4 regions of the Kitasatospora sp. NPDC048365 genome follow, and region 2 is predicted to be linked to each of the others. Evidence: riboswitches for the same ligand, from Rfam matches in the RefSeq annotation. Region 2 holds a riboswitch; each other region holds the start of a gene.
What was found. A riboswitch is a leader RNA that binds a small molecule or an ion and turns the genes downstream of it on or off. The one in region 2 is predicted to bind S-adenosylmethionine.
Positions count from the first base shown of each region.

Region 1: it holds a riboswitch for S-adenosylmethionine, as region 2 does, so the genes downstream of both, ACGFX4_RS33940 (IclR family transcriptional regulator) here and thrC (threonine synthase) in region 2, are expected to answer to the same signal.
Region 3: it holds a riboswitch for S-adenosylmethionine, as region 2 does, so the genes downstream of both, ACGFX4_RS16790 (aminotransferase class V-fold PLP-dependent enzyme) here and thrC (threonine synthase) in region 2, are expected to answer to the same signal.
Region 4: it holds a riboswitch for S-adenosylmethionine, as region 2 does, so the genes downstream of both, ACGFX4_RS10380 (AAA family ATPase) here and thrC (threonine synthase) in region 2, are expected to answer to the same signal.

Region 1 covers NZ_JBICYJ010000047.1:14,349-21,954, reverse strand. Annotated here, with positions in the region: gene ACGFX4_RS33955 (ABC transporter ATP-binding protein) at 1-953, shown strand, start outside; gene ACGFX4_RS33950 (ABC transporter ATP-binding protein) at 950-2,740, shown strand; gene ACGFX4_RS33945 (GlsB/YeaQ/YmgE family stress response membrane protein) at 2,827-3,096, opposite strand; SAM riboswitch class I at 3,253-3,395, shown strand; gene ACGFX4_RS33940 (IclR family transcriptional regulator) at 3,609-4,325, shown strand; gene ACGFX4_RS33935 (DUF5995 family protein) at 4,427-5,113, shown strand; gene ACGFX4_RS33930 (GuaB1 family IMP dehydrogenase-related protein) at 5,172-6,611, opposite strand; gene ACGFX4_RS33925 (hypothetical protein) at 6,787-7,428, opposite strand; gene ACGFX4_RS33920 (transglycosylase SLT domain-containing protein) at 7,462-7,606, opposite strand, start outside.
Region 2 covers NZ_JBICYJ010000012.1:66,691-74,296, reverse strand. Annotated here, with positions in the region: gene ACGFX4_RS14830 (Uma2 family endonuclease) at 1-305, opposite strand, end outside; gene groL (chaperonin GroEL) at 491-2,113, opposite strand; gene ACGFX4_RS14820 (cold-shock protein) at 2,375-2,581, opposite strand; gene ACGFX4_RS14815 (MoaD/ThiS family protein) at 3,073-3,351, opposite strand; gene thrC (threonine synthase) at 3,395-4,678, opposite strand; SAM riboswitch class I at 4,696-4,828, opposite strand; gene ACGFX4_RS14805 (glucosyl-3-phosphoglycerate synthase) at 4,968-5,978, shown strand; gene ACGFX4_RS14800 (trehalose-6-phosphate synthase) at 6,052-7,518, shown strand; gene otsB (trehalose-phosphatase) at 7,543-7,606, opposite strand, start outside.
Region 3 covers NZ_JBICYJ010000014.1:79,453-87,058, forward strand. Annotated here, with positions in the region: gene ACGFX4_RS16770 (NYN domain-containing protein) at 1-395, opposite strand, end outside; gene ACGFX4_RS16775 (hypothetical protein) at 586-852, opposite strand; gene ACGFX4_RS16780 (rhomboid family intramembrane serine protease) at 1,001-1,855, shown strand; gene ACGFX4_RS16785 (Lrp/AsnC family transcriptional regulator) at 1,852-2,133, shown strand; gene ACGFX4_RS16790 (aminotransferase class V-fold PLP-dependent enzyme) at 2,141-3,502, opposite strand; SAM riboswitch class IV at 3,550-3,667, opposite strand; gene trpD (anthranilate phosphoribosyltransferase) at 3,735-4,808, opposite strand; gene ACGFX4_RS16800 (hypothetical protein) at 4,938-5,363, opposite strand; gene ACGFX4_RS16805 (heme-copper oxidase subunit III) at 5,652-6,272, shown strand; gene ACGFX4_RS16810 (c-type cytochrome) at 6,361-7,185, shown strand; gene ACGFX4_RS16815 (Rieske 2Fe-2S domain-containing protein) at 7,182-7,606, shown strand, end outside.
Region 4 covers NZ_JBICYJ010000008.1:15,542-23,147, reverse strand. Annotated here, with positions in the region: gene ACGFX4_RS10410 (PLP-dependent aminotransferase family protein) at 1-729, shown strand, start outside; gene ACGFX4_RS10405 (YdeI family protein) at 743-1,333, opposite strand; gene ACGFX4_RS10400 (patatin-like phospholipase family protein) at 1,365-2,219, opposite strand; gene ACGFX4_RS10395 (TetR/AcrR family transcriptional regulator) at 2,304-2,864, shown strand; gene ACGFX4_RS10390 (DUF1272 domain-containing protein) at 2,981-3,187, shown strand; gene ACGFX4_RS10385 (hypothetical protein) at 3,210-3,827, shown strand; SAM riboswitch class IV at 3,891-4,003, shown strand; gene ACGFX4_RS10380 (AAA family ATPase) at 4,272-7,406, shown strand; gene ACGFX4_RS10375 (type I polyketide synthase) at 7,481-7,606, shown strand, end outside.

The DNA.
Region 1 (7,606 bases), on a different contig from region 2:
TGCTCCAACTCAGCGCCGCCCTGCAGGCCGTGCTGATCCCGATGCGCTTCGGGGTCTTCTTCCCGGAGAGCGACATGCAGACGCTGTACGGGCTCACCGCGGAGGACGCCCTGCGGCAGTTGGAGGACCGCGTCCCCGCGCCGCGGACCGCGGCCGACGGCCCGGTGGCCCCGCACGGCCCGATCCGCTTCGAGCAGGTCGGCTTCCGCTACCGTCCCGACACCCCCGAGGTGCTCCGCGGCCTCGACCTGGAACTGGCCGAGGGCGCGTCCACCGCGATCGTCGGCCTCAACGGCGCCGGCAAGACCACCCTGGTGAAGCTGCTGGCCGGGCTGCACGGCCCGACCGGCGGCCGGATCACGGTCGGCGGCACCGACCTCGCGGCCGTCCCGCCCGCCGCCTGGCACCGGCGGATCGCCGTGATCTTCCAGGACTTCGCCCGCTTCGAACTGACCGCCGCCGAGAACATCGCGCTGGGCCGCCCGGAGCTCCTGGCGGACACCGCCGCGCTGCGCACCGCCGCCGAACGCGCCGGCGTCCTCGACACCCTCGACCGGCTGCCGCACGGCCTGTCCACCGTGCTCAGCGCGCAGTACGAGGGCGGCACCGACCTCTCGGGCGGGCAGTGGCAGCGGGTCGCCCTGGCCCGGGCCATGCTGGCCCTCGCCGACGGCGCCTCCCTGCTCATCCTCGACGAACCCACCGCACAGCTCGACGTCCGCGCCGAGGCCGCGTTCTTCGACCGCTTCCTGGACATGTCCCGCGGCGTGACCAGCGTGATCATCGCCCACCGCTTCTCCAGCGTGCGCCGCGCGGACCGCATCCTCGTCCTCGCCGACGGAGCGGTCGCGGAGTCCGGCACCCACGAGGAACTCCTCGCCCTGGACGGGCAGTACGCGGCGCTCTTCCGCGCCCAGGCCGAACGCTTCACGGAAGAAGGGGCCCTGCGATGACCGTCCTGCTCCTGGCGGTGCACCACCTGCTGCGGCTGGCCTGGCGCTGCGACCGGCGCCGGCTGCTGCGCGCCTGCACGATGATGCTGCTCGGCTACCTCGCCACGCCGCTGATCGCGCTCAGCCTCAAGGGCCTCACCATGGCCGCGGTGGCCGGGCACACCGGCACGGCCGCCCTGCTCGGCCTGACCGCCGCGGTGCTGCTGGTCCTCGAACTGATGATGAACCACTTCGCGCACCTGTCCTACTTCGAACTGGGCGACCTCGGCGAGGTGGAGCTGCAGAACGAGCTGCTCGCCATCGCCCACGGCGATCCGCACCTGGAACGGCTGGAGTCGGCCCGGTTCGCCGACGCCCTGGCCCTGGTCCGCGAGGACCTGCCGCGCACCCGGGCCTCCCTGGAGGCGGTCCTCCAACTCGGCGGGCTCGCCCTGCAACTGGGGCTGACCGCCGTGCTGCTCGGCGGCCTCAACCCCTGGCTCCTGCTCCTGCCGCTCACCGGCGTCCTGCCGGTGCTCGCGGGCAACCGCGCACAGCGCCGGCTGGACGCCGCCAAGGAGCGCACCGCCCGCCACGTCAGGTTCGGACGGCACCTGCTGGACACGGCCACCTCGCCCTCCCCCGCCCGGCAGATCCGGCTCGCCGGGGCCGGCCCGCTGCTGATCGAACGGCACCGCGACGCCTGGGCCCGGACCACAGCCGAGCTCCGCCGCGCCCACACCGCGGCCGCGGCGCTGCGGGCCGGCGGCCAACTGGCCTTCGCCGCCGCGTACGGCGCCGCGATCTGGACCGTCGTCCGGCAGGCCGAGCACGGCACCTCCGGGCTGGGCGACGTCATCCTCGTCATCACCCTGGCCGCCCAGCTGTCCCTCCAAGTGGCCACCGCGCTGGGCCTGCTGGCCGTCCTCCAGGACGCCGGCCGGACCGCGCAGCGGCTGGCCGAGCTGCGCGAGCAGGCCCCCGACCCGGGCGTCCGCCCGGAAGGCCCGCTCCGCCCCGCACCCGCCGCGCTCACCCGGGGCATCCGGCTGGAGAACGTCGGCTTCGCCTACCCCGGCAGCGCACGACCCGTACTGGAGGACGTCAACCTCGACATCCCCGCCGGCAGCGCGCTGGCCGTCGTCGGCGAGAACGGCGCCGGCAAGTCCACCCTGATCAAGCTGATCTGCGGACTCTACCGGCCCACCGCGGGACGGATCCTGGTCGACGGCGTCGACCTCGCCGAGATCGACCCCCGCGCGTGGCAGAGCCGACTGGCCGCGCTCTTCCAGGACTTCGCCCGCCTCGAACTCCGGCTCCGCGACAACACCGGCATCGGGGACCCGGAACGGATCGACGACGACGAGGCGCTGCGCTCCGCGCTGGCCGCGGCCGACGCCGCCGGCGTCGAGGCGGCCGTCCCCGGCGGCCTGGACGGGCTGGTCGGCCGCGGCTACGGCGACGGCACCGACCTCTCCGGCGGGCAGTGGCAGAAGCTCGGCCTGGCCCGGACCCTGCTGCGCCGAGAACCGCTCCTCCTCACCCTGGACGAGCCCGCCTCCGCGATGGACGCCACCGCCGAACAGGCCCTGTTCGAGCGCTTCGCCCGGCTGGTCGCCGACTCCGGCGCCCGCACCGGCGCGGTCAGCCTGCTGGTCTCGCACCGCTTCTCCACCGTCCGGATGGCCGACCGCATCGTCGTCCTGGAGGACGGCCGGGTCCGCGAGTGCGGCACCCACGCCGACCTGGTCGCGGCCGACGGCCTCTACGCGGAGCTGTACGCCCTGCAGGCCCGGATCTACGCCTGAGCCGCGCCCCCGCGGCGGGCAGGACGACGGACGGCCGGAGCCGCGGCGCCCCCGCCGGTGGTGGCGCAGTTCCCCCTGACGGAGCGCTACCGGCCGGATCGGGACCTGGTCCAGGCGGGGGCGACCACGCCGACCAGCAGGACGGCGAAGCCGATCTGCAGCAGGTGCCGGATCCAGTCGATGCCGCCGGTGTGGCGTACGCCGATCCAGCCGGAGACCGCGTTGCCGAGCCAGGCGCCGGCGGCGCCCAGGAGCATGGTCAGCCACCACGGGATCGACTGCGGTCCACGGAGGATCAGCTTGGCGAGGACGCCCAGCACGAAGCCGATGAGGAGGATCCACAGGAGTTGGAACATCGCGTCGGTCCCTTCCCGGTCGTCCGCCGTCCGGACGACGGCAGGCGATTTCCATGATCGGCCCGTTCGGCCGGACGGGCATCTCGACCCGCCGGACGGGCACCCCGACCCGAAGTGGCTGGCAAGCCGCGCCGGGAGTCTTGTAAGGTTCCTCGCGAATCATCCAGAGGGGTGGAGGGACCGGCCCTACGAAGCCCCGGCAACTCCCCGGTCGTCACGGCGCTCGAAGCTCGCGCCGCGCAACCGGGTCCAGTGCCAACTCCGGCTCGTCGCCAACGTGGCGGCGGGGAAGATGAGGAGTGCTTCTGTGCTGCCCCGTGCCGCGGCCCCTGCCGCCCCCTGCGCCGTGCTGATCCCCGGCGCCCTGCCCACGCCGATGTCCACCCGTCTCGTCCCCGACGCGGGCTCTTCGCCGACCTCTTCGGCCCTCCCCCGCTGACGATCCCCGCTCCCCCTGCCCGGAGCCCCGGGGGCGTCAGGCCCCCGGGTACGAGACTGGAGTACCCCCACCCATGGACACCCTGAGCGGCGTCGGCGTGCTCGACAAGACCACCGCGATCCTCGGCACCCTGGAGGCCGGCCCCACCTCGCTGGCCGGCCTGGTCGCGGCGACCGGCCTGGCCCGGCCGACCGCCCACCGCCTCGCCGTCGCCCTGGAGCACCACCGCCTGGTCGCCCGCGACCTGCAGGGCCGGTTCGTGCTCGGGCCGCGGCTGGCCGAACTGTCGGCGGCGGCCGGCGAGGACCGGCTGCTCTCCGCGGCCGGACCGGTGCTGACCGAGCTGCGCGACCTGACCGGCGAGAGCGCGCACCTGTACCGGCGGCGCGGCGAGCAGCGGGTCTGCGTGGCGGCGGTCGAGCGGGTCGCCGGGCTGCGGGACACCGTGCCGGTCGGCTCCTCGCTGTCGATGAAGGCGGGTGCGGCCGCGCAGATCCTGCTGGCCTGGGAGGAGCCGGAGCGGCTCTACACGGCGCTGCGCGGGGCCCGGTTCACCGCGACGGCGCTGAGCGGGGTGCGCCGCCGGGGCTGGTCGCAGTCGGTGGGCGAGCGCGAGCCGGGGGTGGCGTCGGTGGCGGCGCCGGTCCGCGGTCCGGGCAACCGGGTGGTGGCGGCGCTCGCGGTCTCCGGCCCGATCGAACGGCTCACCCGGCACCCGGGTTCGCGCTTCGCCGACGCGGTGGCCGAGGCCGCCGAGCGGCTCTCCGCGGCGGTCACCCCCCACCCCTGACGCCGTCCGCCCCCGGTCGCGGCCGTGTGCGCGCGGCGGCTTGGAGCGGCGGAGGTCCGGTGCGACAGTGGGGCTTCCGGACGAACCGATGGGACGACCGTATGACGATCAGCCAGCTTCCGACGGTGGACCAGGTGATCGAGCGGATGGCCGCCCTGTCGGCCGAACTCCCGCCCACCGACGGGGTCGCGGTCTTCAACTCGATGTACCTGACGGTGACCCGGCTGGTCCGCGCGCAGCTGGACGCGGTGTACTTCGACGACCCGGCCGCCCTGGCCGACCTCGACTCCGGCTTCGCCGTGCGCTACCTGGACGCGGTCGACGCCGACCGGGCCGGGCGCCGGCCGGCCGCCTGCTGGCGCCCGCTGTTCGAGCTGCGTGCCACCCCGGGCATCCACCCGCTGCAGTACGCGTTGGCGGGCATGAACGCCCACATCGAGCACGACCTGCCGCTCGCCGTGCTGGACACCTGCCGGCGGCTGGGCCGCGAGCCCGAGCAGCTGGCCGCCGACTACCGGCGGGTCAACGACCTGCTCGCCCGGGTCGAGGACGAGGTCCGCGACGCGCTGCTGCCGGGCCCGGACGACCTGCCGGTGGCCGACCCGCTGATGCACGTGGTCGGCGTCTGGTCGGTCGACCGCGCCCGGGACGCCGCCTGGGCCAGCGTCCTCGCGCTGTGGGGGCTGCGCCGCGTGCGGCCGGCGTACGACGCGGTGGCGGACGCGCTCTCGCACTCGGTCGGCATGGTGAGCCGGGCGCTGCTCACGCCGCTGGACGGCAAGGTCTGAGCACGCGCGAGGGCCGGTCCCCCGCCGCGGTGGCGGGGGACCGGCCCTCGGTGCCGGATCAGGCCCAGCTGGAGTGCAGCGGCTTGCCCTCGGCGTAGCCGGCCGCGCTCTGCACGCCGATGATCGCCTTCTGGTGGAAGTCCTCCAGCGAGGAGGCGCCCGCGTAGGTGCAGGACGAGCGGACACCGGCCACGATCGAGTCGATCAGGTCCTCGACGCCGGGGCGGGCCGGGTCGATGAACATCCGCGAGGTGGAGATGCCCTCCTCGAAGAGGCCCTTGCGGGCGCGGTCGTACGCCGACTCGTCGGAGGTGCGGTTGCGCACGGCGCGGGCGGACGCCATGCCGAAGCTCTCCTTGTACTGGCGGCCGTCGGCGGCGGTCTGCAGGTCGCCGGGCGACTCGTAGGTGCCGGCGAACCAGGAGCCGATCATCACGTTGGAGGCGCCGGCGGCCAGCGCCATCGCCACGTCGCGCGGGTGGCGGACACCGCCGTCGGCCCAGACGTGCTTGCCCAGGCGGCGGGCCTCGGCGGCGCACTCCAGCACCGCGGAGAACTGCGGGCGGCCGACGCCGGTCATCATCCGGGTGGTGCACATCGCGCCGGGGCCGACGCCGACCTTCAGGATGTCCGCGCCGGCCTCGACCAGGTCGCGGACGCCGTCGGCGGCGACCACGTTGCCGGCCACGATCGGCACCTGCGGGTCGAGGCCCCGCACGGCCTGCAGCGCGCTGATCATCGACTCCTGGTGGCCGTGCGCGGTGTCGACCACCAGCACGTCCGCACCGGCCTCCAGCAGCGCCTTGGCGCGGCCGGCCACGTCGCCGTTGATGCCGACGGTGGCGGCGATCCGCAGCCGGCCGTTCGCGTCCACGGCGGGGGTGTACAGGGTGGCGCGCAGCGCGTTCTTGCGGGTCAGCAGGCCGACCAGGGTGCCGTCGGGGGCGATGACCGGGGCGAGCTTGCGGTGGTGCTCGTTGAGCCGGTCGAAGGCGGTGCGCGGGTCGATGCCCTCCTCCAGGAGCAGCAGGTCGCGGCTCATCACCTCGGAGAGGCTGGTGAAGCGGTCGACGCCCTGGCAGTCGCCCTCGGTGACCACGCCGACCGGCTTGCCGCCCTCGACCACCACGAGCGCGCCGTGGGCGCGCTTGGGCAGCAGGGAGAGGGCGTCGGCGACGGTGTGGCCGGGGTTCAGGGTGATCGCGGTGTCGTGCACCAGGTGCCGCTGCTTGACCCAGCCGATGACCTCGGAGACCACCTCGATCGGGATGTCCTGCGGGATGGCCACCAGGCCGCCGCGGCGCGCCACGGTCTCCGCCATCCGGCGGCCGGCGATCGCGGTCATGTTGGCCACGACCAGCGGGACGGTGGTGCCGGTCCCGTCGTTGGACGCGAGGTCGACACCCTGCCGGGAGCCCACGGCGGAACGGCTGGGGACCATGAAGACGTCGTCGTACGTGAGGTCGTACGCGGGCTTGAGGTCGTTCAGGAAGCGCATGAAGGGGGCTCTCTGGCTGGGGAAAGGTACACCTCGGGCGCGGTAGCGGCGTTGCCGCAGGGCGCTCTCGGGCGCCCCGCACCCAACGTTCAATACTCCGTGATACCCGGGTCCGAAGCCAGCTCACGCGCGGATTTCGAAGATCAACACAATGGTCGTACGAATCCGGGCGCACTCAGTTGGAGGTTCCTACAGCCGCGAGGTCGCGCCCTTCGGTGAAGAAGGCCGTCAGGTCGCCCTGGGTGGGCAGGTCGGCCAGGCGGCGGGCGGCGCCGAACGGGGCGTTCCAGAAGGCGCCGGTGCGCGGGGTGTGCGGGCCGACGTAGGCGTACGGCTCGGGCAGGAAGCCGTCGCCCGGGGAGACGCCGTAGTTCACCTCGGCGACGGTGACGCCGAGGTCGAAGTGCTCGGGCCAGAGCACCGGGTCGCAGCCGGGGAAGGCCTCCCGCAGGGCGGCGTCGCCGCGGGCGAAGGCGTCGGCGATCAGCCGGGCGCAGGCGGGCTCGACGTGCAGCGGCTCGTCGGGGGCGACCCCGGAGCCGTCCGCGTACAGGCCCTGCGGGCCGCCGGGGGTGATGCCCGCCGCGGCGGCGAGGGCGGCGCAGGTGGATCCCGCCAGCGGGTGGCCGGTGCCGTCGGGGGTGAGCAGCGCGCCGTCCACCACCAGGAGCGGCGGGTCGGTGCGGGTCGCGAACCCGCCCGGGACGGGGCGCAGCCGAATGGTTGCGGCCGGCCCGCGGTACTGCGGGCCGGCCAGCAGGGTCTCGGCGACGCCGTGCAGCGCGCGCCGGGTACGGGCGAGGGAGTCGAGGTCCATGCCCCGCATCCTGCCCGCGGTCGGGCGTCGGATTTAGTAGCCGCGCCAGTGCGAGCCGTAGCCGCGGGCCGAGGCCATCTTGTCCATGCCGCCGTACTTGGCGTCGCAGTAGCGCGAGCTGGCGATCAGGTTGTCGACGGGGTTGCGGATGTCGTTGTGGCCCGGCAGCGCGTAGGTC
Region 2 (7,606 bases):
ATGGACGCCTCCCGGGCAACCAGGCGAGCGTCGTCCACCACCACCAGGTCCGGCACGTACAGCTTCTCCAGCGGGACGATCTCCGTGCCCAGGGTCTGGTAGACACCCACCTCTGGCGGAAGGCACTCGAGCAGCGCCCGGTGCACCTTCCCGGCGATCACGTTGTGGCCCACGTTGGGCGGCGGCACCAAGCGGATCTCCCCCTCGTCGATCTCCGCGCGCCATCCCTCGGGGACGTCCAGCTCCAGCCAGGTGTTCAGCAGGTAGTCCCACTGACGCCCCGGCTCGACCGACATCGCAGTCACCGGCGGCCTCCCTTCCTCAGCCCGACGCTCCTGGCCGTCACTGTACGGACCTCCGGAGGCCCCGAAACCGCTCATGCGGCCAGCGTCCCACGGTCGGGTGAGCGGGGCGAGAACGCCGCGAGGGCGGCCCCCGTCGAAACGGGGACCGCCCTCGTGGACGATCAGAACTCGCCGATCCCGGAGGATCAGAAGTCCATGTCACCGCCCGGCATGCCGCCGCCGGCGGCCGCGGAGGCCTTCTCCGGCTTGTCGGCGATGACGGCCTCGGTGGTGAGGAACAGGGCCGCGATGGAGGCGGCGTTCTGCAGCGCGGAGCGGGTGACCTTCGCCGGGTCGATGATGCCCTGGGCGATCAGGTCGACGTACTCGTTGGTCGCGGCGTTCAGGCCGTGGCCGGCGGGGAGGTTGCGCACCTTCTCCACCACGACGCCGCCCTCGAGACCGGCGTTGGTCGCGATCTGCTTGATCGGGGCCTCGAGCGCCACGCGGACGATGTTGGCACCGGTGGCCTCGTCGCCGTCCAGCTCCAGCTTGTCGAACGCGACACCGGCCTGCAGCAGGGCGACGCCACCACCGGCGACGATGCCCTCCTCGACGGCGGCCTTGGCGTTGCGGACGGCGTCCTCGATGCGGTGCTTGCGCTCCTTGAGCTCCACCTCGGTGGCCGCGCCGGCCTTGATGACGGCCACGCCGCCGGCCAGCTTGGCGAGGCGCTCCTGGAGCTTCTCGCGGTCGTAGTCCGAGTCGCTGTTCTCGATCTCGGCGCGGATCTGGTTGACCCGGCCGGCGACCTGCTCGCTGTCGCCGCCACCGTCGACGATGGTGGTCTCGTCCTTGGTGATGACCACCTTGCGGGCGGTGCCCAGCAGGTCGAGGCCCGCGTTCTCGAGCTTGAGGCCGACCTCCTCGGAGATCACGGTGCCGCCGGTGAGGATGGCGATGTCGCCGAGCATGGCCTTGCGGCGGTCGCCGAAGCCCGGGGCCTTGACGGCGACGGACTTGAAGGTGCCGCGGATCTTGTTCACGACCAGGGTCGACAGGGCCTCGCCCTCGACGTCCTCGGCGATGATGACGAGCGGCTTGCCGCTCTGCATGACCTTCTCCAGCAGCGGGAGCAGGTCCTTGACCGAGGAGATCTTGGAGTTGGCGATCAGGATGTACGGGTCCTCGAAGGAGGACTCCATGCGCTCCAGGTCGGTCGCGAAGTACGCGGAGATGTAGCCCTTGTCGAAGCGCATGCCCTCGGTGAGCTCGAGCTCCAGACCGAAGGTGTTGCTCTCCTCGACGGTGATGACGCCTTCCTTGCCGACCTTGTCCATGGCCTCGGCGATGAGCTCGCCGATCTGGGTGTCGGCGGCGGAGATGGAGGCGGTGGAGGCGATCTGCTCCTTGGTCTCCACGTCCTTGGCCTGGGCCAGGAGCTGGTCGGAGACGGCGGCGACGGCCTTCTCGATGCCGCGCTTGAGGGCCATCGGGTTGGCGCCGGCGGCGACGTTGCGCAGGCCTTCCTTGACCAGGGCCTGGGCGAGCACGGTGGCGGTGGTGGTGCCGTCACCCGCGACGTCGTCGGTCTTCTTGGCGACCTCCTTGACGAGCTCCGCGCCGATCTTCTCGTAGGGGTCCTCGAGCTCGATCTCCTTGGCGATGGAGACACCGTCGTTGGTGATCGTGGGGGCGCCCCACTTCTTCTCCAGGACGACGTTGCGACCCTTGGGGCCGAGCGTGACCTTCACTGCGTCGGCAAGCTGGTTCATGCCACGCTCAAGGCCGCGGCGGGCTTCCTCGTCAAAGGCGATGATCTTGGCCATCAGAAGTGGTCCTCCGGGACACGGTCGACTGCTCGGACCAAGGGGTGCCCGCGACGGACGGCCCAGCGAGCGGGGGTCTCGTCCCCTACCGCTCCCGAGGCCTCACCGACCCGGTCCGCTTATCACTCTCACACTGTGAGTGCTAACGCCAATGATTAGCACTCTGGGGTGGCGAGTGCAAGCCCGTTCGGCAGATGTCCCGGGCATGCCGCAGGCCCGCACGGACGAGCCGTGCGGGCCTGCTGCGTGGTGCTGAGGGGATCAGGCCTCGGGCGAACGGACCATGTCCGCCTGCGGACCCTTCTGCCCCTGCGAGATCTCGAACTCAACCCGCTGGCCCTCTTCGAGGGTGCGGTAGCCGTCCATCTGGATCGCGCTGTAGTGGACGAACACGTCCGCACCACCGTCGACCGCGATGAAGCCGTAGCCCTTCTCGGCGTTGAACCACTTGACGGTGCCCTGAGCCATTCCGAACTCCCCTAGTGCTGTGCTGGCCCTTCACGGACCCGCACGCCGCGGGCCCAAGGTCTGAAGGCCGGCCTGGGGAACCCCCCCGGAGGCAAGCCTTGTCGCGGCTGAATGTATCCGGATAAGTGCCCTCTGCAACAGGGTCAACTTCCGGGAAATCACCGTCCCCGACAAGGGATATGACGGGATGAAAGCCGCATCCACGGCAATTCACAGGGGACATAACGGACCGATCACCGCATATCCCTCGGAGAATCCTGACGACGACCTGACAGGATCGGGGCCGCACTGTCCCAGGTCCGTCTCAGCGGCCGGACAGGCCCTGCGTACCCGACCCGCGACGGGCCGCGCAGAGTGCGGGCGTTCGCACTCTATACCTCCCGACGTGCGGGAATTCCCGCGGGCAATGCCGAGAGCCGCCGTCCGGACCGGAAATCCAGGTTCCGGCCCCGACGGCGGCTCTCAGGCGCTAATGGGCGAGTGACGGTGGCTCAGCAGCCGCCGGCCACCGCGGGGATGATCGAGACGGACGCGCCGTCCTTGATCTCGGTCGCCAGGCCCTCGGCGAAGCGCACGTCGTCGTCGTTGACGTAGACGTTGACGAAGCGGCGCAGCGCGCCGGCGTCGTCCAGGATGCGGGCGGAGATGCCGGTGTGGTTGGCCTCCAGGTCCGCGATCACGGCGGCCAGGGTGTCGCCCTCGGCGGTGACCTCGGCGGCGCCGCCGGTGTAGGTGCGCAGGATGGTCGGGATGCGGACGGTGGCGCTCATGCGGGCACTCCTTGGGTCGAGCGGGGGGCGGCGAGGGGGCAGGTCAGGCGGTGGCGAGGCCGGCGGCGCGGAAGGACTCCAGCGACGGCTTGATGACGGCGGTCATCCCGGCGTCGGAGACGGCGTCCAGGGTCTTCAGGCCGTCGCCGGTGTTGATCGCGACGGTCTCCTTCGACGGGTCCAGCTGACCCGTCTCGACCAGCTTCTTGAGCACGCCGACGGTCACGCCGCCCGCGGTCTCGGCGAAGATGCCCTCGGTGCGGGCCAGCAGCTTGATCGCCTCGACCACCTGGGCGTCGGTGACGTCCTCGACGGCGCCGCCGGTGCGGCGGGCGATGTCCAGCACGTACGGGCCGTCGGCCGGGTTGCCGATCGCCAGCGACTTGGCGATGGTGTTCGGCTTGACCGGGCGGATCACGTCGTGGCCGGCCTTGTACGCGGCGGAGACCGGGGAGCAGCCCTCGGCCTGGGCGCCGAAGATCTTGTACGGCCGGTCCTCGACCAGGCCGAGCTTGATCAGCTCCTGCAGGCCCTTGTCGATCTTGGTGAGCTGGGAGCCCGAGGCGATCGGGATGACGATCTGCTCCGGCAGCCGCCAGCCGAGCTGCTCGCAGATCTCGAACGCCAGGGTCTTGGAGCCCTCGCCGTAGTACGGGCGGAGGTTGACGTTGACGAAGCCCCAGCCCTCGCCGGCCGGGTCGCCGATCAGCTCGGAGCAGAAGCGGTTCACGTCGTCGTAGTTGCCGTCGATGCCGACCAGCTCGCCGCCGTAGACACCGGCCATCACGACCTTGCCCTGCTCCAGGTCGTGCGGGATGAACAGGCAGGACTTGAAGCCGGCCCGGGCGGCGGCCGCGCCCACCGCGCCGGCCAGGTTGCCGGTCGAGGAGCAGGAGAGGGTGGTGAAGTCGAAGGCGCGGGCGGCCTCGATCGCGCAGGCGACCACCCGGTCCTTGAAGGAGTGGGTCGGGTTGCCCGAGTCGTCCTTGATGTGCAGCTGCGCGGTGAAGCCCAGCTCGCGGCCCAGGTTGTCGGCCTTGACCAGCGGGGTCCAGCCCGGGTTCAGGTTCGGCTTCTCGGCGACGTCGGCCGGGACGGGCAGCAGCGGCGCGTACCGCCAGATGCTGGTCGGACCGGCCTCGATCCGCTTGCGGAGCTCCTCGGCCTCGTACGAGCCGTAGTCGTAGGCGATCTCCAGCGGGCCGAAACACTCCAGGCACGCGAAGCTCGGGCCGAGCGGGAAGCGGGTGCCGCACTCGCGACAGGACAGCGCGGCGGCGGGGCCGAGGTCGACGGACGTCGAGGGTGCAGGGGTAGCGGTAGCCATGATGGCGGAGGCCTCTCTCCTCATCTTCCCCATGGCGCGGGCGCGCCACAGGACGGAATTGGCACCTGGTCCCGCGGGGGCCTGCGAAAGCCGCGCGGGAGGGTTGCCGGGACTTCAACGGGCCGTTCCCTCAGTCCCTCTGGATGAGCTCTGTGAAGTTGTGGTCATGCGCTGCGGGCGACCCCGGCGTGCGAAGGTCTGATCGCAGTACGAAGACTGTATCCGAAGGCCCGGACGGCGACCGCATACCGTCCGACACCCGAGACAGACCCGACGAGGGAGTGAGATCTTGCCCGCCGAGCATGACCTGGGGGTCCTCCCGGAGGTGGCCGACTGGCTGCGCCGCCGCTCCTGGACGGCCGCCGACCGGCCGCTGGAGCAGCTGCTCGCCGCCAAGCGCGCCGCCGGGGCGGCCGGCACCGTCAGCGTGGTGCTGCCCGCCCTCGACGAGGAGCCCACGGTCGGCGAGATCGTCTCCGCGATCCGCACCGAGCTGATGGAGAAGGCGCCGCTGGTGGACGAACTGGTGGTGGTCGACTCCGGTTCGGTGGACCGCACCGCCGAGACCGCCGCCGCGGCCGGCGCCCGCGTCGTCCACCGGGACGCGATACTCCCCCGGATCCCCGCCGAGACCGGCAAGGGCGAGGTGCTCTGGCGCTCCCTGCTGGTCACCTCCGGCGAGATCGTCTGTTTCGTCGACGCCGACCTGCGCGAGTTCGACCCCGCCCTGGTCCCCGGGATCGTCGGGCCGCTGCTCACCGATCCGGCGATCCAGCTGGTCAAGGCCATGTACGACCGGCCGCTGGAGACGGACGGCGCGGTCGTCCCGGCGGGCGGCGGACGGGTCACCGAGCTGGTCGCCCGGCCGCTGCTCAACCTGCACTGGCCGCAGCTGGCCGGCTTCGTCCAGCCGCTCGGCGGCGAGTACGCGGCGCGCCGCTCGCTGCTGGAGCGGCTGCCCTTCCCCACCGGCTACGGCGTCGAGCTCGGCCTGCTGGTCGACGCCCTCGACGAGGTCGGCCTGGACGCCCTCGCCCAGGTCGACGTGGGCGTCCGGCACCACCGCCACCAGGACGGCCAGGCGCTCGGCCGGATGGCCGCCACCATCTACCGCACCGCGCTGGAACGGCTCGACCGCACCCACCGCCTCAAGGCCTCCACCGACCTGGTCCGCCCGCAGCTCACCCAGTTCACCCGCACCCCGGCCGGCTTCGCCCCGCACACCCACCCGGTCGGCGCCACCGAACGCCCCCCGATCACCACCCTCCCCGAGTACCGCCGCAACCGCCGAGCGGGCTGAACCCGTGATCGGTCGCCGGGTGCCCGCCGCGTCGAGTGGTTTGTACCGGCCGGTGCCCGGCAAGGTTGGCTGTATGGCCGATCTCGCGTCCGAACGTTCGAACCAGTCCGGCTCAGCCCCGATCCTGGTGGCCTCCAACCGCGGGCCGGTGTCCTTCATCAGCGAGGACGACGGCACGCTGACCCTGCGCAGAGGCGGCGGCGGCCTGGTCTCCGGGCTGTCCGCGATCGACGACCCGTCCGCGGTCTGGGTGTGCGCCGCGCTCTCCGAGGCCGACCGGCAGGCCGCCCGGCAGGCACCCGACGGGCGGCTCGACCTGGCCGGCCACGACGTCGGCGGGCAGGCCGTCCGGATGCTGGACATCGACCCGGGCACCTTCGCCCGCGCCTACAACGGCGTCGCCAACTCCACCCTGTGGTTCGTCCACCACCTGCTGTACGACACCCCGACCACGCCGAACTTCGACGACCGCTTCCGCCGGGAATGGGAGTCGTACACCGCCTACAACGCCGCCTTCGCCGAGGCGCTGGCCGCCGAGGCGGCCCCCGGCGCCGCCGTCCTGGTCCAGGACTACCACCTGTCGCTCGCCCCGGCCCTGCTCCGCGCGCTCCGACCGGACCTGCGGATCGGCCACTTCTCGCACACCCCGTGGGCCCCGCCGGAGTACTACCGGCTGCTGCCCGACGACGTCGCCGCCGCCGTGCTCACCGGCATCCTCGGCGCCGACCGGGCCGGCTTCCTGACCAGGCGCTGGGCGCTGGCCTTCGCCGACTGCTGCGAGAGCGTGCTCGGCGCCGAGGTCGACCGCGAGGCACTCACCGTCACCCACGACGGCCGCACCACCGCGCTCGGCGTGCACGCCCTCGGCGCGGACGCCGACTTCCTGCGCGAGCGCGCCCACCGCGCCGACGTGGACGCCCGGCTCGCCGCCCTGCGCGAGGCGGTCGGCGAGCGCAGCACCGTCGTCCGGGTCGACCGCACCGAGCTGAGCAAGAACATCGTCCGCGGCCTGCTCGCCTACCGGCACCTGCTGCGCACCCGGCCCGAGTGGCAGGACCGGGTGGTGCACATCGCCTTCGCCTACCCCTCCCGGCACGACCTGCCGGAGTACCGCGAGTACACCGCCGCGGTGCAGCGGATCGCCCACGAGATCAACGACGAGTTCGGCACGGCGACCTGGCAGCCGCTGATCCTGCACGTCAACGACGACTTCCCGCGCTCGCTGGCCGCCTACCGGCTGGCCGACGTGGCGCTGGTCAACCCGATCCGGGACGGCATGAACCTGGTCGCCAAGGAGATCCCGGTGGTCTCCGACGGCGGCTGCGCGCTGGTGCTGTCCCGGGAGGCCGGCGCCTTCGCCGAGCTGGCCGAGGACGCGATCACCGTCAACCCGTACGACGTGATCGCCACCGCGGACGCGCTGCACGCCGCGCTCACCATGCCCGCGGCGGAGCGGGCCGACCGGACCAAGCGGCTGGCCGCCGCGGCGACCGCGCTGCCGCCGCAGCAGTGGTTCCTGGACCAGCTCGCCGCGCTCTGACCGGCCGACCCGCCCCGACCTGCCTCAACGCGCCCGGATCAGCTCCGCCAGACCGCTCAGCAGCTCCACCACGCCGGCCGGGCCGGGC
Region 3 (7,606 bases), on a different contig from region 2:
GCGACCACCCGGGTCCAGCCGGGCGTGCGCAGCAGGTAGGCGGCGGCCGCCACGTCCATCGGGTCGGCGGCCGAGGGCACCGACCCGGCCTCCAGCGACTTCACCAGATCGGGCTGGCCGAGCCGCAGCCGTTCGGCTATCCGCAGCCGGAAGGCCGGCTCGGCCTCCAGTGCCGCGGCCAGCGCGGTCGCCGCGTACTTGGCCCGGCGGGCCGGCGTGAACTTGGCGTACTGGCGCAGCGAGGCGGGCAGCTCGGCCGGCGGGATGGCGCCGAGCGCGTCCGCGGCGATCCCGACCACCCGGCGCCGCACCCCCTCGGGCAGCGGCCGGTCCAGCACCTCGGCCGGCTCCTCGGCAGGCCCGGAACCCTCCGCCGGCCCGCTCGCTGCCTCCACCACGTCGTCGGCTCCGATCCTGATCACTGGGCGGTGCCGGTCGGCCGGTTGCCGACGCCCTGGAACTCACCGCTCCCTGCAATTGTCCCGTCTACCCTGCCCCACCGACAGCACCCCCGCTACGAGTCCGCCCCGCGGCCCACCCCGGACGGGGCAGAACGCGGGGCGGGGGTCGCCGGACGGGCCTGCGTCAGGCCTGCTGCTCGCCCTCGGCGGCAGCCTCCTCGGCACCCGGACGGGCCACCAGCTCGACCTGGTCCACCGCGTTGCACCAACGGCAGCGCACCGACTCGATGGTCTCGGCCAGCACCTCGGTCTCCTCGACCTTGGAGTCGCCGGACAGGTCGAAGTGCACGAAGTCGATCACCCGGGAGGAGCGGGTCACGTCGAAACGGGTCAGGTTGCCGCACAGCGTGCAGCGCCAGCGGGTCTCGTCAGTCGGCGCGGCGATGGTCACCAGGGGTCCTCTCGGCGGGTTCCGGCTCGGATCTCCAAGCCTATTGCCTGCACCGACGCGCCCGGGAACCGGTCCACGGCGCGGACACTTCACCCGTCCGCAGCACCCCGCGGTGTCGCCGGGGCGGCCCCGAGGAATGCTCCCCGGCATGGTGCTCCCCGTCCTCGACCGGGCCGCTCCGCCCGCCCCCGGGCCGGGCCCGGCCCCCGTGGTCACGTACGCGCTGATCGCCGTCTCGGCGCTGGTGCTGCTGCTCGGTCCGAGCGGCGTCAATCCGCTGTACGGCACCGGGGCCGCCCGGCTCTGCGCCGAGCAGCGCTACGAGCACCGCTGGGGGGCCGTCCCCGCCGAACTGATCGACCGTCGGCCGCTCTCCGCCGAGCGCCTCCAGCAGATCGCCCCGGTCACCCCGGACTGCGTGCTCTCCCCCACCCCGGGGAAGGTGCCCGCGCTCTCGGTGCTGACCTCGCTGTTCGTGCACGCGGGCTGGCTGCACCTGCTGGGCAACCTGCTCTTCCTCTTCGTCTTCGGCCCCGGGGTGGAGCGCAGGCTCGGCCGGGCCCGTTTCCTGCTCTGCTACCTGGCGATCGGCTACCTCGCCACGTACGGCTTCGCGCTGGCCGAGGCCCGTACCCCGGACGCGGTCCGGGCGCTGGTCGGCGCCTCCGGCGCGATCGCCGGGGTGCTCGGCGCGTACCTGCGGCTGTACCCGAGGGCGCGGGTGACCACGCTGGTGCCGGTGCTGCTCTTCCTGCCGCTGCGTTTCCCCGCCTGGCTGGTGCTCGGCCTGTGGTTCGCCCTGCAGTGGTGGTCGGTGCGCGACGGCGGCTCGGGCGTCGCGTACCTGGTGCACGTCATCGGCTTCACCGCCGGCTGGCTGTTCACCTGGGCCGCCTGCCCGCGGACCGCGGGCCCGCCGGCCGCCCGCCCGCCGACCGGGAGACGCGGCGACAGGGCGGCCGATACGCTGGCCGCACCCCCGTTTACAGGAGCGCCAGAGTGATCACTGCGATCGTCCTCATCAAGACCAGCGTCGACCGGATCCCCGAGATCGCGGAGGCCGTCGCCGCGATCGACGGGGTCAGCGAGGTCTACTCGGTGACCGGCTCCTGCAACCTGGTGGCGATGGTCCGGGTGCGCCGTCACGAGGACCTCGCCGAGGTGATCCCCGGTCAGGTGAACAAGGTGCCCGGCGTCACGCACACCGAGACCCAGATCGCCTTCCGCACCTACTCGCAGCACGACCTCGAGGCGGCCTTCGCGCTCGGCCTGGACGAGTAGCCCCCGCTCACCTGCCCGAGGTGTCGGCCACGCAGCGGCCGTCCTCGTTGCGGTAGGTCCACTTGGCGCCGTCCGCGACCAGCTCGCGGACGGCTGCCAGGAAGCGGTCCACGTGCTCCTCCGGGGTGCCCGCGCCGAAGCTCACCCGGATCGCGTTCAGGCTCCGCTCGCCCGGCAGCGACGGCTCCGGCGCCCCGCACTCGCTCGGCGCGGCCTCCTCGCCGCCCAGCAGGGTGCGCACCAGCGGGTGCGCGCAGAACAGCCCGTCCCGGACGCCGATCCCGTACTCGGCGGAGAGCGCCGCCGAGAAGTGCGAGCTGTTCCAGCCCTTCACCACGAACGACAGCACGCCGACCCGGGCGGCGTCCTCCCCGAACAGGCTGAGCACCCGCACCTCGGGCACCTCCGCCAGACCCTTCTTCAGCTTCTCGACCAGCTGCTGCTCGCGGGCCTCCAGCTCGTCGAAGCCCGCCTCGCCCAGCGCCCGGCAGGCGGAGGCGATCGCGTAGGCGCCGATCACGTTCGGCGAGCCGGCCTCGTGCCGGGCCGGGCCCTGCTGCCACTCCACCGCGACCGAGCCGTCCACCTCGCGCGCCACCGTCCGGCTCGCCCCGCCGCCGGCCAGGTACGGCTCGGCCGCGTCCAGCCAGTCCGCCCGGCCCGCCAGCACCCCGGCGCCGAACGGGGCGTAGAGCTTGTGGCCGGAGAAGGCGATCCAGTCCACGTCCAGCTCCCGCACCGACACCCGGTGGTGCGGGGCGAGCTGGGCCGCGTCCAGCACCACCCGGGCGCCGTGCCGGTGGGCGACCCGGGTCAGCTCGGCGACCGGCCACAGCTCGCCGGTGACGTTGGAGGCGCCGGTGACGCAGAACAGCTTGGGGCCCTCGGGGGCCCCGGCCAGCGCGGCGTCCAGGGCGGCGACCGCCTCGGCGTGCGAGCGCGGGGCGCGCAGGTACGACACCGTCAGGCCCTCGCGGCGCCACGGCAGCAGGGAGGCGTGGTGCTCGGTCTCGAAGGCGAACACCCGGGTGCCGGCCGGCAGCACCCCGGCGAGCAGGTTCAGCGAGTCGGTGGTCGCCCGGGTGAAGACCACCTGGTCGCCCGCGCGCAGGTCGAGGAAGTCGGCGACGGTGCGGCGGCTCTGCTCGAACAGGTCGGTGGACAGCTGCGAGAGGTAGCCGGCGCCGCGGTGCACGCTGCCGTAGTACGGGGCGTAGGCGGCGATGTCGTCCCAGACCCGCTGCAGGGCGGGCGCGCTGGCGGCGTAGTCGAGCGCGGCGTAGCCGACCTTCTCGCCGGAGGCCAGCGGCACCTGGACGTCGTGGCCGAGCACGGCAAGGGGGGCACAGATCTCGGTGGAAACGGCCATGGGATGCACTCCTCCTGGGGTAAGGACCCCGGGGTGCATCGACCGGTGGTCCGCGCTTGCCGCGCGGACGGATCGCCGCGAAGCCCGGTCTTCACCCAGGGCACCCCGCCACGGACGGAGGGTTGCCGGACAGCAAGCTGGGGCTTGTCGCTGCCACTCATGACCTAGTGCCAGACCCTAGCATGATCTTCGGGGGCTCGGCAGCCCCCGAAGACCACGCGTCGTTCGAGGGCTACTTGGTGGTCGCCTCGGCCCAGCGCTTGAGGGTGGCCTCGGCCGCGCCGGAGTCGATCGCGGCCACCGTGCGCTCCATCGCCGCGGCGATCTGCTCGGCCAGCGGAGCGTCCGTCAGGTCGAGCGCGACCAGCGCCGCGGCGCTGTTGAGCACGACCGCGTCGCGCACCGGACCGCGCTCGCCGGCGAACACCCGGCGGGCGACGGCCGCGTTGTACTCGGGGTCGGCCCCGCGCAGCGCCTCGATGCCCACCAGCTCGATCCCGACCTCGCGCGGGTCGAACTGCGTCTCGGTGACCGTGCCGCCCCGCACCACCCAGACGTGCGAGGTGGTGGAGATCGTCAGCTCGTCGAGCCCGTCGTCACCCCGGAACACCAGTGCGCTCGCGCCGCGGGCGGCGAGCACGCCGGCGATCAGCCCGGCCAGCCGGGTGTCGAAACAGCCGATCGCGTGTGCGGTGACCCGGGCCGGGTTGGTCAGCGGGCCGAGGATGTTGAACGCGGTCGGCACCCCGAGGTCCCGTCGGGCCGGGGCGGCGTGCCGCATCGCCGGGTGGAAGCGGGCCGCGAAGCAGAAGGTCAGCCCGACCTCCTCGGCGATCTCGGCGACCCGGCGGGTGCTGACGTCGGGGCTGATCCCCAGCTTCTCCAGCACGTCGGTCGCGCCGCTGGCGGACGAGGCGGCCCGGTTGCCGTGCTTGACCACCTTGGCGCCGGCCGCGGCCGCGACCACCGCCGACATGGTGGAGATGTTGACGGTCTTCGCCCGGTCGCCGCCGGTGCCGACGATGTCGACCGCGGGGCCGGGGATGTGCAGCGGCTCCGCGTGCGCGTACATCGACTCGACCAGACCGGAGATCTCCTCGACGGTCTCGCCCTTGGCCCGCAGCGCGACCATGAAGCCGGCCACCTGGGCGGGGCTGGCCTCGCCGCTCATGATGCGGTCCATCGCCCAGGCGGTGTCCGCCCGGTCGAGGTCCTCGCCGCGGAGCAGGACCGACAGGACGTCCGGCCAGGTGCGGACCACCTGCGCGGGGTCGCTACCGCCGTTCGCAGAGTGCACGTTCACCATGGCCGTCTCCAGCTCGTCTCGGTACCGGCGGAAGGCCGCCGGAAGGATGTGAGCCAGCCTAGCGAGAGCGACGGGAGCGATGCGGGCCGTTCCCGACCCGCATCTCTCCAGGTGAGACAGGTCCGACCGTCAGCGGTGCGCGGGCGTCCGGCGGGCCATGCGGGCGGTCAGCAGCGTGGTGGCCGCCGAGGCCAGCGCCACCGGGTCGACCGGGTGCGAGACGGCGGCGTCGGCCCGGCTCCAGGCGGCCAGCCAGGAGTCCTGCGGGCGGCCGATCAGCACCAGGACCGGCGGGCAGCCGTAGATCTCGTCCTTGAGCTGCCGGGTGAGTCCGAGCCCGCCGGCCGGCACGGCCTCGCCGTCCAGCACGCAGAGGTCGACACCGCCGCGCTCCAGCGCCTTCAGCACGGCCGGGGTGGTGGCGCACTCCAGGTACTCGATCGCGGGGAGGTCCGCGGCGGGCCTGCGGCCCAGCGCCAGGGTGACCTGCTCGCGGGTGTTGCGGTCGTCGCTGTAGACGAGAACGGTGAGCGTCTCGTCGGTCGTGTGCGCCATGGGCCCTGCTCCCGGGTGCTCGTCCTCTTATATGTGCCGCTCCGAACGGCCCAGTGTGATCCGGACCACGTTCACTCCGGATGCTACTCCCGCGCACCCCCGCCCGTGAGCCCCTGACGCGATCTCCTTCAACGCGCCACGCCCACCGGTCACCCGCCCGGGGGACGCCGCCACCGCCAGACCGAACAACCATCAGAAAACGGACGGAGCCCCAGGTGGGCATACCGCACGCACCGGACACTCCGAGGGAGACCCCCCGGCGTGAAGACGGAATAAGGGACCGACATAATGTCCGTCGTGGCGACAGCAACAGCAACAGAAACCGGACACGCGCACGGAGCGGTCAACCGGCCGAACCTGGTCAGCGTGGGAACCATCGTCTGGCTGAGCTCGGAGCTGATGTTCTTCGCGGCCCTGTTCGCGATGTACTTCACCCTCCGCTCCGTCAAGGGCGCAGAGTACTGGCACGAGAAGGCCGAAGCCCTCAACGTGCCGTTCTCCCTGACGAACACCATCATCCTGGTGCTCTCCTCCCTCACCTGCCAGCTCGGCGTCTTCGCCGCCGAGCGCGGTGACGTGAAGAAGCTCCGTTCGTGGTTCTACATCACCTTCGTGATGGGCGCGATCTTCATCGGCGGGCAGATCTTCGAGTACACCGAGCTGGTCAAGAAGGACGGCCTGTCGCTGTCCTCGGACCCGTACGGCACGGTCTTCTACCTGACCACCGGCTTCCACGGTATGCACGTGACGGGTGGTCTGATCGCCTTCCTGCTGGTCCTCGGACGGACCTACGCGGCGCGGCGCTTCACGCACGAGCAGGCCACCGCCGCGATCGTGGTGTCGTACTACTGGCACTTCGTCGACGTCGTGTGGATCGGCCTGTTCGCGACCATCTACCTGATCAAGTAACCAGCCGACCACGCCCCTGACCCGGTCTCAGCCGCCGGGACGTCGGGGCGGGCCGGCTGTCGACCGATCCTGACACCGGGGTTATTCCGTGAAAAAGCTCTCCGCACGACGGCGCCACCCACTGGCAGCGCTGGTCGTCCTACTTCTCGCCCTGGCGGCCACCGGGGGGCTGTACGCCGCGTTCGCGCCCGCCGAGAAGGCGCAGGCCGACACCTCCGCGCAGTCGCTCGCGATCGACGAGGGCAAGAAGCTCTTCGCCGTGGGCTGCTCCTCCTGCCACGGCCTGAACGGCCAGGGCTCCTCCGACGGTCCGAGCCTGGTCGGCGTCGGTTCCGCCGCGGTCGACTTCCAGGTCGGCACCGGCCGCATGCCCGCGCAGCAGCCGGGCGCCCAGGTCCCGCGCAAGAAGGTCATCTACTCGCAGCACGAGATCGACCAGCTGGCCGCGTTCGTGGCCTCGCTCGGCCCCGGTCCGGTCACGCCCGGCCCGAAGGCGTACACCCCCTCCACCGACCCGGCCGTGAACGGCGCGGAGATCGCGGCGGGTGGCGAGCTGTTCCGCACCAACTGCGCGCAGTGCCACAACTTCGCCGGCCAGGGTGGAGCCCTGACCAACGGCAAGTACGCGCCCTCGCTGGACGGCGTGGACCCGAAGCACATCTACGAGGCCATGCAGACCGGCCCGCAGAACATGCCGTCGTTCCCCGACACCACCATGCCGGAGGAGCAGAAGCGCCAGATCGTGGCCTTCGTCCGCCACACGACCAACGACGAGCCCAACCCCGGCGGTCTGACCCTGGGCAGCCTCGGTCCGGTGACCGAGGGCCTGTTCGGCTGGATCTTCGGTCTCGGCCTCCTCATCGTCATCGCGATCTGGGTCGCCGCCCACACCACCAAGGCCAAGAAGTCATGAGCCACGACATTTCCGACAACATGCCCGAGGCGCACGACGCCTCCCACGGCGCGGTCGCCACGCACGGAGACCCGTTCGCCGACCCGGGCCTGCCGGCCCACGAGCCGCGTCGCACCGACATCGACGAGCGGGCCGCCAAGCGCGCCGAGCGCCAGGTCTCCCTGCTCTTCATCGTGTCGATGCTGGCCACCATCGGCTTCATCGCCTCGTACGTGGTCTTCCCGATCGACGAGATCGTCTACATCTTCCCGATCGGCCACGTCAGCTCGCTCAACTTCGCCCTGGGCCTGACCCTCGGCGTGGCGCTGTTCTGCATCGGCGCGGGCGCGGTCCACTGGGCCCGCACGCTGATGTCGGACCACGAGCTGCCCGCCGAGCGTCACCCGATCGAGGCCGACGACGAGCTGCGCGCGGACGTCAT
Region 4 (7,606 bases), on a different contig from region 2:
GGCCTGCTCCCCGACGCCCTCGCGGCCGTCCACCGGACCACCCCGCTGCACGCCCTCTACCTGCAGCCGCGGATCCAGAACCCGCTCGGCGCCACCCTCGACCCCGAGCGGCGGGAGGCCCTGGCCGCCGCACTGCGCCGCCTCGACCTGCCCGTGGTCGAGGACGCGATCTGGTCCTACCTGCGCCCCGACAGCCCGCCGCTGGCCGCGCTCGCACCGGAACGGACCGTCCTCGTCGACAGCCTCTCCAAACGCCTCGCCCCCGGCCTCACCACCGGCTTCGCCGTCGTACCCGCCGCGCACCGGGCCGCCGTCGGCGCCGCCCTGCGCTCCGGCGGATCGGCGCCCAGCGGATTCGCCCTGGAAGCGGCCGTCCGCTGGATCGCCGACGGCACGGTCAGCGCGGTCGAGGCGGCCAAGCGCACCGACGCCACGGAACGTCAACTCCTGGCCCGCCACTGCCTGGCCGGCCAGACACTGCGCGCCGACCCCTGCTCGTACTACCTCTGGTGGGAGCTGCCGGCGGCCTGGCGCGCCGAGACCTTCGTCGCCGCCGCCGCGCGCCACGGCATCGCCGTCACCCCCGGCGCCGCCTTCGCCGTCGACACCCGCTCCACGCCGTCCGCGGTCCGGGTCGGCCTCGCCTCGCCGCCGCTGCCCGTCCTGACCCAGGCACTCGACACCCTCGCCCGGGTCGCCCGCGCCACACCGGAGGACCTGCTGGACTGACGGGCGCCCGGGGCTACGCGCCGGTGCGGCCCTCGTCGGCGAGGCGGGAGACCGTACGCTCCAGACGGGCCCGCCGGACCAGGTCCGTCGGCGCCTGGAGCAGCGGCAGGACCGCCAGGTAGCGGCCGGTGCGGTCGAGCGCCCGGAACGCGCGGTCCGCGTCCGGATCGGCCGCCAGCGCGGCGGCGAGGTCCTCGGGCACGGTCGCGGTGCGCTGCGACTCGTACGCGCGCTCCCAACGCCCGTCCGCCTGCGCGCGGCGGACCTCGGCGAGGCCCGGCTCGCGCATCCGGCCCTCCGCGGTGAGCACCGCCACCTTCTCGACGTTGACCTGCGACCACAGACTGCCCGGCCGCCGCGGCACGTACTTCTGCAGGTAGTACCGCTCGTCCAGCCCGCGCCGCTGACCCGAGATCCAGCCGAAGCACAGGCCCACGTCGACCGCCTGGTCACTGGTCAGCGACGGGATCCCGCTGCCCTTCTTCGCCAGCTTCAACCACACGCCCTCGGTGCGGGTGTGATGGCCGCTCAGCCACTCCGTGAACGCCTGCTCGTCCGCGAACGGCAGGACCTCGACCCCGGCGATCGTCTCGCTGCTCTCCATCCCGCCAGGCTAACGGCGGGAGCGGACACGGTCAGGGCTCGCACCAGGCGGCACGGAGCTGCTCGGCGGCATCGGCGGCCTGGTGGAGGCCCGCGTGGTAGGCGGGTTCCCAGGCCGTCCGGTCGTTGAGGTCGGGGCCGAAGGCGCGCAGGGAGGCCGGATCGGGCTCGACGGTCACCGCGGTGTGCGCTGCGGCGACGGCGAGTTCGCGGTCGAGCAGCGTGCGGGGGAACAGGTGCGCCTGCGGGTCGACGACGACGAGCGTGCGGGCTCCGGCCGCGAGGCGGGCGTTGGTGGTGGAGTGCAGGGCGCCGTCCAGGTAGCGGCGGCCGTCGACGGTGATCGGCGGGTAGAGGCCGGGGAAGGCCGTGCCGGCTGCCACGGCAGAGGCGAGCGGAGCGCCGCTCGTACGGTCGAGGACCACCTGCTCGCCGGTCTCGGCGTCCGTCGCCGGGACGAGCAGCGGCCGGTCCGGCCAGGTGTCGGCGCCGACCATGGCGTGCATCCGGGTGACGTGGGCCTGCTCGGGGCCGGTGTCGGCGGCGAGGGCGATCCGGCCGACCCGGCGTCGGGCGCCGTCCGGGTCGGCGGCGGCGTTGCCGAGTTCGGCGAAGACCTCGCCCAGCCGGCGCCCGTCCACCCGGGGAGGGGTGGCGGCGGACCCGGCGGGGCGTGCCGGGGTGGCGAGCCGGGCGGGGTCCTGGCCGGTGGCCAGCAGCGCGGCGACGATCGCGCCGGCCGAGGTGCCGACGAACAGGTCGGCCTCGGCGAGATCCACTCCCCGGTCGCGCAGTCCGCGGGCCAGCCCGGCGGTCCAGGCCGTGCCGACGAGACCTCCGGCGCCCAGGACGAGTGCCCGGTCAGGTGCCCTCTCGGGTGCGTGCATGACTGTCTCCCTCCCCGTTAGTGAAACAGTCGTACCATATACTGATGCAGTGTCAGATGCGCCCGACAGGAGGGACGACCGACCGTGGGGCGACCCCCTGATCCCGCGCGGCGCGAGGCGACGCTGGCGCGTGCCACCGACTACGTCCTCGCGCACGGCCTCGCCGGGCTGAGCCTGCGGCCGCTCGCTGCCGCGCTCGACACCAGCCCGCGGATGCTGCTCTACGACTTCGGCAGCAAACAGGAGCTGGTCGCCGCCGTCCTCGCCGAGGCCCGCCGCCGCGGCGCGAACCGGATGGCCGACTGCCTGCCGGTGGAGGCGGCCACCCCGGAGGAGCACCTGCGCGGCATCTGGGCCTGGATCAGCGCACCGGAGCGCGCCCCGTTCGTCCGGCTGTTCTTCGAGGTGCACGCCGACGGCCTCGTCCACCCCGAGAACTACCCGGACCGGGCCGAGGCGATCACCGGCTGGTTCGGCACCCTCGGTGCCGCACTGCGCGGCGTCACCACGGGCCCCGACGACACCGCCACGCCGACTCTGGTCATGGCCGTCGTCCGGGGCCTGCTGTTCGACCTCGCGAACACCGGCGACCGTGACCGCACCGACCGGGCGCTGGACCGCTTCTGCGAGCTCCTCCGGCGGTGAACGCGCCGGTCGGAGTGGCGGGATCTTGCGGAAAGGTGTCACGGGTGGTGCTTCCGGGCGGCGATCCGCGGTGGCGATCATGGAGGTGGATGTTCGAACCCGGAACGGAGACCGTCATGGCCCTGGAGATGCGCGACCGCTGCGAACGCTGCGAGGTCGCCGAGCTGACCGAGACCTCGCCGGCCCGGATCTGCACGTACGAGTGCACCTTCTGCGTGCCCTGCAGCGAGGCCATGCAGGACATCTGCCCCAACTGCGGCGGCGAGCTCGTCGCCCGTCCCCGCCGCGGGGCGGTTCGGGTCGGCGCGGGCGAAAGCAGTTGACCGGCTCGGCATGATGTCCGGCATGGGTACGGATATCAGCGGCTACCTGGAGTACCGGGCGCCGCAGGACGATCAGGAGTCGATCTGGAACACCGCACACGATCTGAAATCCCTTTTCCCGGACCGTGACTACGACGTGTTCGGGTGCCTCTTCGGGGTTCGCAACTACGCGAACTTCCGCCCCCTGGCCGCGGGCCGGGGTCTGCCCGTCGACGCCTCGGCCGGCGTGGCCGCGCGGTTCGCGCAGCTGACGGAGTGGTACGGCGAGGACGGCTTCCACGGCACCACCTGGATCGGCTGGGCCGAGGTGAAGGCGGTCGACTGGGACGAGCCCGCGGAGCGGCCCGACAGCCGGCTCCACGAGTACCGCCGGACCGCGCACGGGCTCCGGCTGACGGGCAAGTCGTCCTGGAGTCCCGCGTTCGCCGAGGCCGTCGGTCTGGCGAGGGGCGAGGAGCGGCAGTGGCCCGAAGGGAGCGAGTGGCTCGTCGGGGACACGCTCTACCGATCGGTGACCCTCCGCCGCAAGGACGCCGTCACCGCGACCGGGGAGTGGCAGGCCGTGTGGACGGCCATGGAGGCGCTCGCGGCGCAGCACGGTGACGACAACGTGCGCCTGGTCGTGTGGTTCGACGAGTGAGCGGTGTTCCGCGACTCGGGATCGGATTGACGGGCCGACCAGCGGCTTCCTAGACTCGAACGCGGCGAAGAGTGTCAGTCCCACGGCCCCGGCCGACTGACCGGCAACCCCCACACTGCGGTGGGGTGCCCCGGGGATAAGCCAGGTGGCATGGCGTCATGCCGCAAGCGCAGTCGTGTGCCCCTCGGGGGCGGGGATGGAGAAGGTCGTGGCCCAGGGGGCGGTCGGACGTCGCACGGTCGGGCTCCGGTTGGTGGCGAGGCTCGACATCGACCTGCTGAGGCGTGCCAGTTCGCTGTGTCGTTGAGGACGGTCGGCCGAGGACCGGGGCGCGTGACGTGCCGTCCGGTGGGCCGACAGGAGGACCCGACCATGAACTTCGCGATTTCCGCGTAGGGGGCGCCGTGCGGCCGCGCTCCCTCGCGGCCTGCTTCAGGAGTACGGATGTCCATCGCCCCCGTGCGTGCGTCGCACGCCCTTCCGAGAACGCTGCCGGCCGGCCGGGAGGCCGAGTACCGGCACCTGGCGCAGGCCCTGGACCGGTGCGAGGCCGGCGTCGGCACGGTCGTCGCCCTGCACGGGTCGGTGGGCAGCGGCCGCAGTGAACTGCTGTACAGCTTCAGCGATGTGGCGGCCGAGCGCGGCGCCACCGTCCTGATGGGCACCGGATCCCCGCTGGAGCGGGACTTCCCGCTGGGCCTGGCCCGGCAGTTGCTGCAGAGCGCGCCGCTGGATCCGACCGAGGAGGCCGCCGCGGAGACCCTGCTCGCGCAGGGCGCGGTGGAGGCCGCGCGGCGGGCCCGGACGGCCGGGCCGGGATCCGCGGAGGGGCTGGAGGGCCGGCTCGGACAGCCCACGCTGGAAGGGCTGTTCGGCCTGGTGCGGGGGCTGGCCGCACGCGGTCCGGTGCTGATCGCGGTCGACGACCGGCAGGACGCCGACCCGCAGTCGCTGGAGTTCCTGCTGTACCTGGTCCGCCGGACGAGGAACAGCGGGGTGCTGACCGTCCTCAGCTCGCGCGAGACGATGACCCCGCCGAACCCGTTCTTCGAGGTCGAGCTGGCCCGCCAGCCGCACCACCGGCAGGTCAGGCTGGACGTGCTGTCGCGTGAGCTGGTGGACCAGCTCGTCCGGGAGCGGTTCGGGGCCGCGACCGCCGTCCGGACGGGCCGCGCGGCGCACGAACTGACCGGCGGGAACCCGCTGCTGGTCCACGCGCTGATGGACGATCAGGAACGCGCCGGGACACCGGCCGACCTGGTGGCCGACCTGGTGGCCGGCGAGGGCTACCGGCGCGGACTGATGCACTGCCTGCACCGGATCGACCCGCTGGCCCTGCGGTACGCCCGCGGCGTCGCGGTGCTGGGAGCCGCGGCGAGCCCCGCGCTGCTCGCCGAACTGCTGCTGCTGCCCGCCGAGGCGCTGCCGCGGGCGCTGTACCTGCTGCACGCGGCCGGACTGTTCCGGGACGGCGGATTCCGGCACGCCAGCGCGGCCGGGGACCTGCTCGCCGCGATGCGGCCCGAGGAACTGGCGAGCCTGCACGAGCGGGCCGCCCGCCTGCTGAGCGCCGCCGGGGCCGAACCCCGGACCGTGGCCGGCCACGCCCGCGCGGCCGAGGGCTACCGGCGGCCACCGTGGTCCGCGGACACGGCGGCCGAGGGCGAGCCGGCGGCCGCCGTCGCGGCGGTGCAGGTGGCTGGGCCGGCGGTGGCGGTGGCGGTGGACGGTCCGGGCGCCGGCGACGGTGGTGGTGACGTCCGGGTGGGGGCGAGCGCCGAGCAGGGGGCGGTCGCGGTGCCCGGCGGCGCTCGGACGTCCGCGGCCGGCGTGGGTTCCGGCGGCGTTGCGGCGTTCGCGGCCGGGCCGTCGGTGGGCCGTGGGGCCGACGCCCCGGTGGCCGGGTCGGCGGCGTACGCGTCCGTGGTGCCCGGGGCGGGGGCGGCGTACGGGGATGCGGTGGCGTTCCGGTGCGTGCCGTCGCTGCCCGGGACGGTCGGGGACGGCGCGGGGGCGCTGCGCCACGAGCTGAAGGAGATCCGGCACCTGTTCTGGCAGGGTCGCGCGGAGGACGGCGTGGCCGCGCTGGAGCGGTTCGAGGCGGGCGCGGGGAACACCGGCGCGAGCGCGGGACTGCGGACCTGGCTGGGGTACTGGTACCCCTCCCTGCTGCCGGCACGCGCGGCCGGTGAGGCCGAGGCACCCGGCGGGATGCGGCTGCTGGCCGGGCTGCTCGCGGGGACGGTCGCGGTCGGCGAGGCGGTGGTCCGGGCCGAGGCGCTGCTGCGGGACGGCCGGCCGGGTCAGCGGGTGGAGGGGCCCGGGATGGAGGCGCTGAGTGCGGCGCTGACGGTGCTGCTGTACGCGGACCGGGCCGACCGGGCGGCGTACTGGTGCGGGGTGCTGTCGGAGCGCGGCACGCTGCGCTGCGGCACGCCGTGGCAGGCGCTGTACTCCGCGCTGCGGGCGGAGGCGGCCCTGCGCCAGGGCGACCTGCGGACCGCCGACGAGGCGGCGCGGGCGGCGTTCGCGCAGGTCACGCCGGACGCGTGGGGCGTGGCCGTGGGCCTGCCGCTGTCCACGATGGTGGCGGCCCGGACGGCGTTGGGCCTGCACCAGGACGCGGCGCGCTTCCTGGGGCTGGCCGTACCGGACGGCATGGCGCGGACGCCCGCCGGGCTGCACCTGCGGTACGCCCGGGCCGGGCACCTGCTGGCGGTCGGACGGGCCGAGGAGGCCCTGGGGGAGTACCGCGCGTGCGGCGACACCATGGCCCGCTGGGGCCTGGAGCACCTGCCCGCGATGGCGCCGTGGCGGCTCGGCGCGGCCCGGGCGCAGCTCGCGCTGGGCCGTCCGCAGGCGGCCGCGTTCCTGGCGGACCAGCAACTGGCCAGGCTGGGCGAGGCGGGTCCGCTGCGGCTGCGCGGGCAGGCGCTGTGGATCCGGGCGGCGGCGGGGGAGCGGGCGGAGCGGACCGCGCTGCTGGAGCAGGCGGTGGAGCTGCTGGAGGAAGCGGGCGCGGAGGCGGACCTGGCGGGGGCACTGGCCGAGCTCAGCGAGGCGCAGCGGACCGACGGCGACCCGGGCGGCGCCCGGCTGACGGACCGTCGGCTGCGCCGCAGCCCGGCCCTGTCGGTGGTCCCGGCGCTCACGCAGGCCGCGGTGGCGCACGCGGCGGTCGCCGATCCGGCCGTCGAGCCGCAGACGCCCACCGCTCCGACGCCCACCGCTCCGACGCTCGGCCCTCCGGCCGCCGCGCACCCGGTGCCCGTGCATCCCGGAGCCTTGCAACCGGCCGTCGGGCCGCCCGCGGAGGGGCTGTCGGACGCCGAGCGGCGGGTGGTGGAGCTGGCGGTCCGCGGGCTGTCGAACCGGGACATCGCGCGCAGGCTGTTCATCACGGTGAGCACCGTGGAGCAGCATCTGACCAAGGTGTACCGGAAGTTGGGGGTCCGCCGGCGGGTGGACCTGGCAGCGGTGGTCGGCGGCGCGGACGGCGGTGCGGCAGCGTCGGCGGGCGGGACCGGGGTCGGGGTGCCGTTCGGCCTCGGGGCTAGGGGTACGACAGGGGTTGCGTAGGGGCCCGGCGGGTCGGGTCGGCGGGGGACGCTGCGGGACGGAAGACGACACCGGCCCCAGGAGTGGAACCCACCATGGCGGAATTCCCCGACCCGTCCGTGCTCGACGCCGGCTCACCGGAGGCGGTGGCCGTGATCGGCGCCGCGTGCCGGCTGCCCGGCGCGGCGGACCCGGAGGCGTTCTGGCAGTTGCTGGACGCC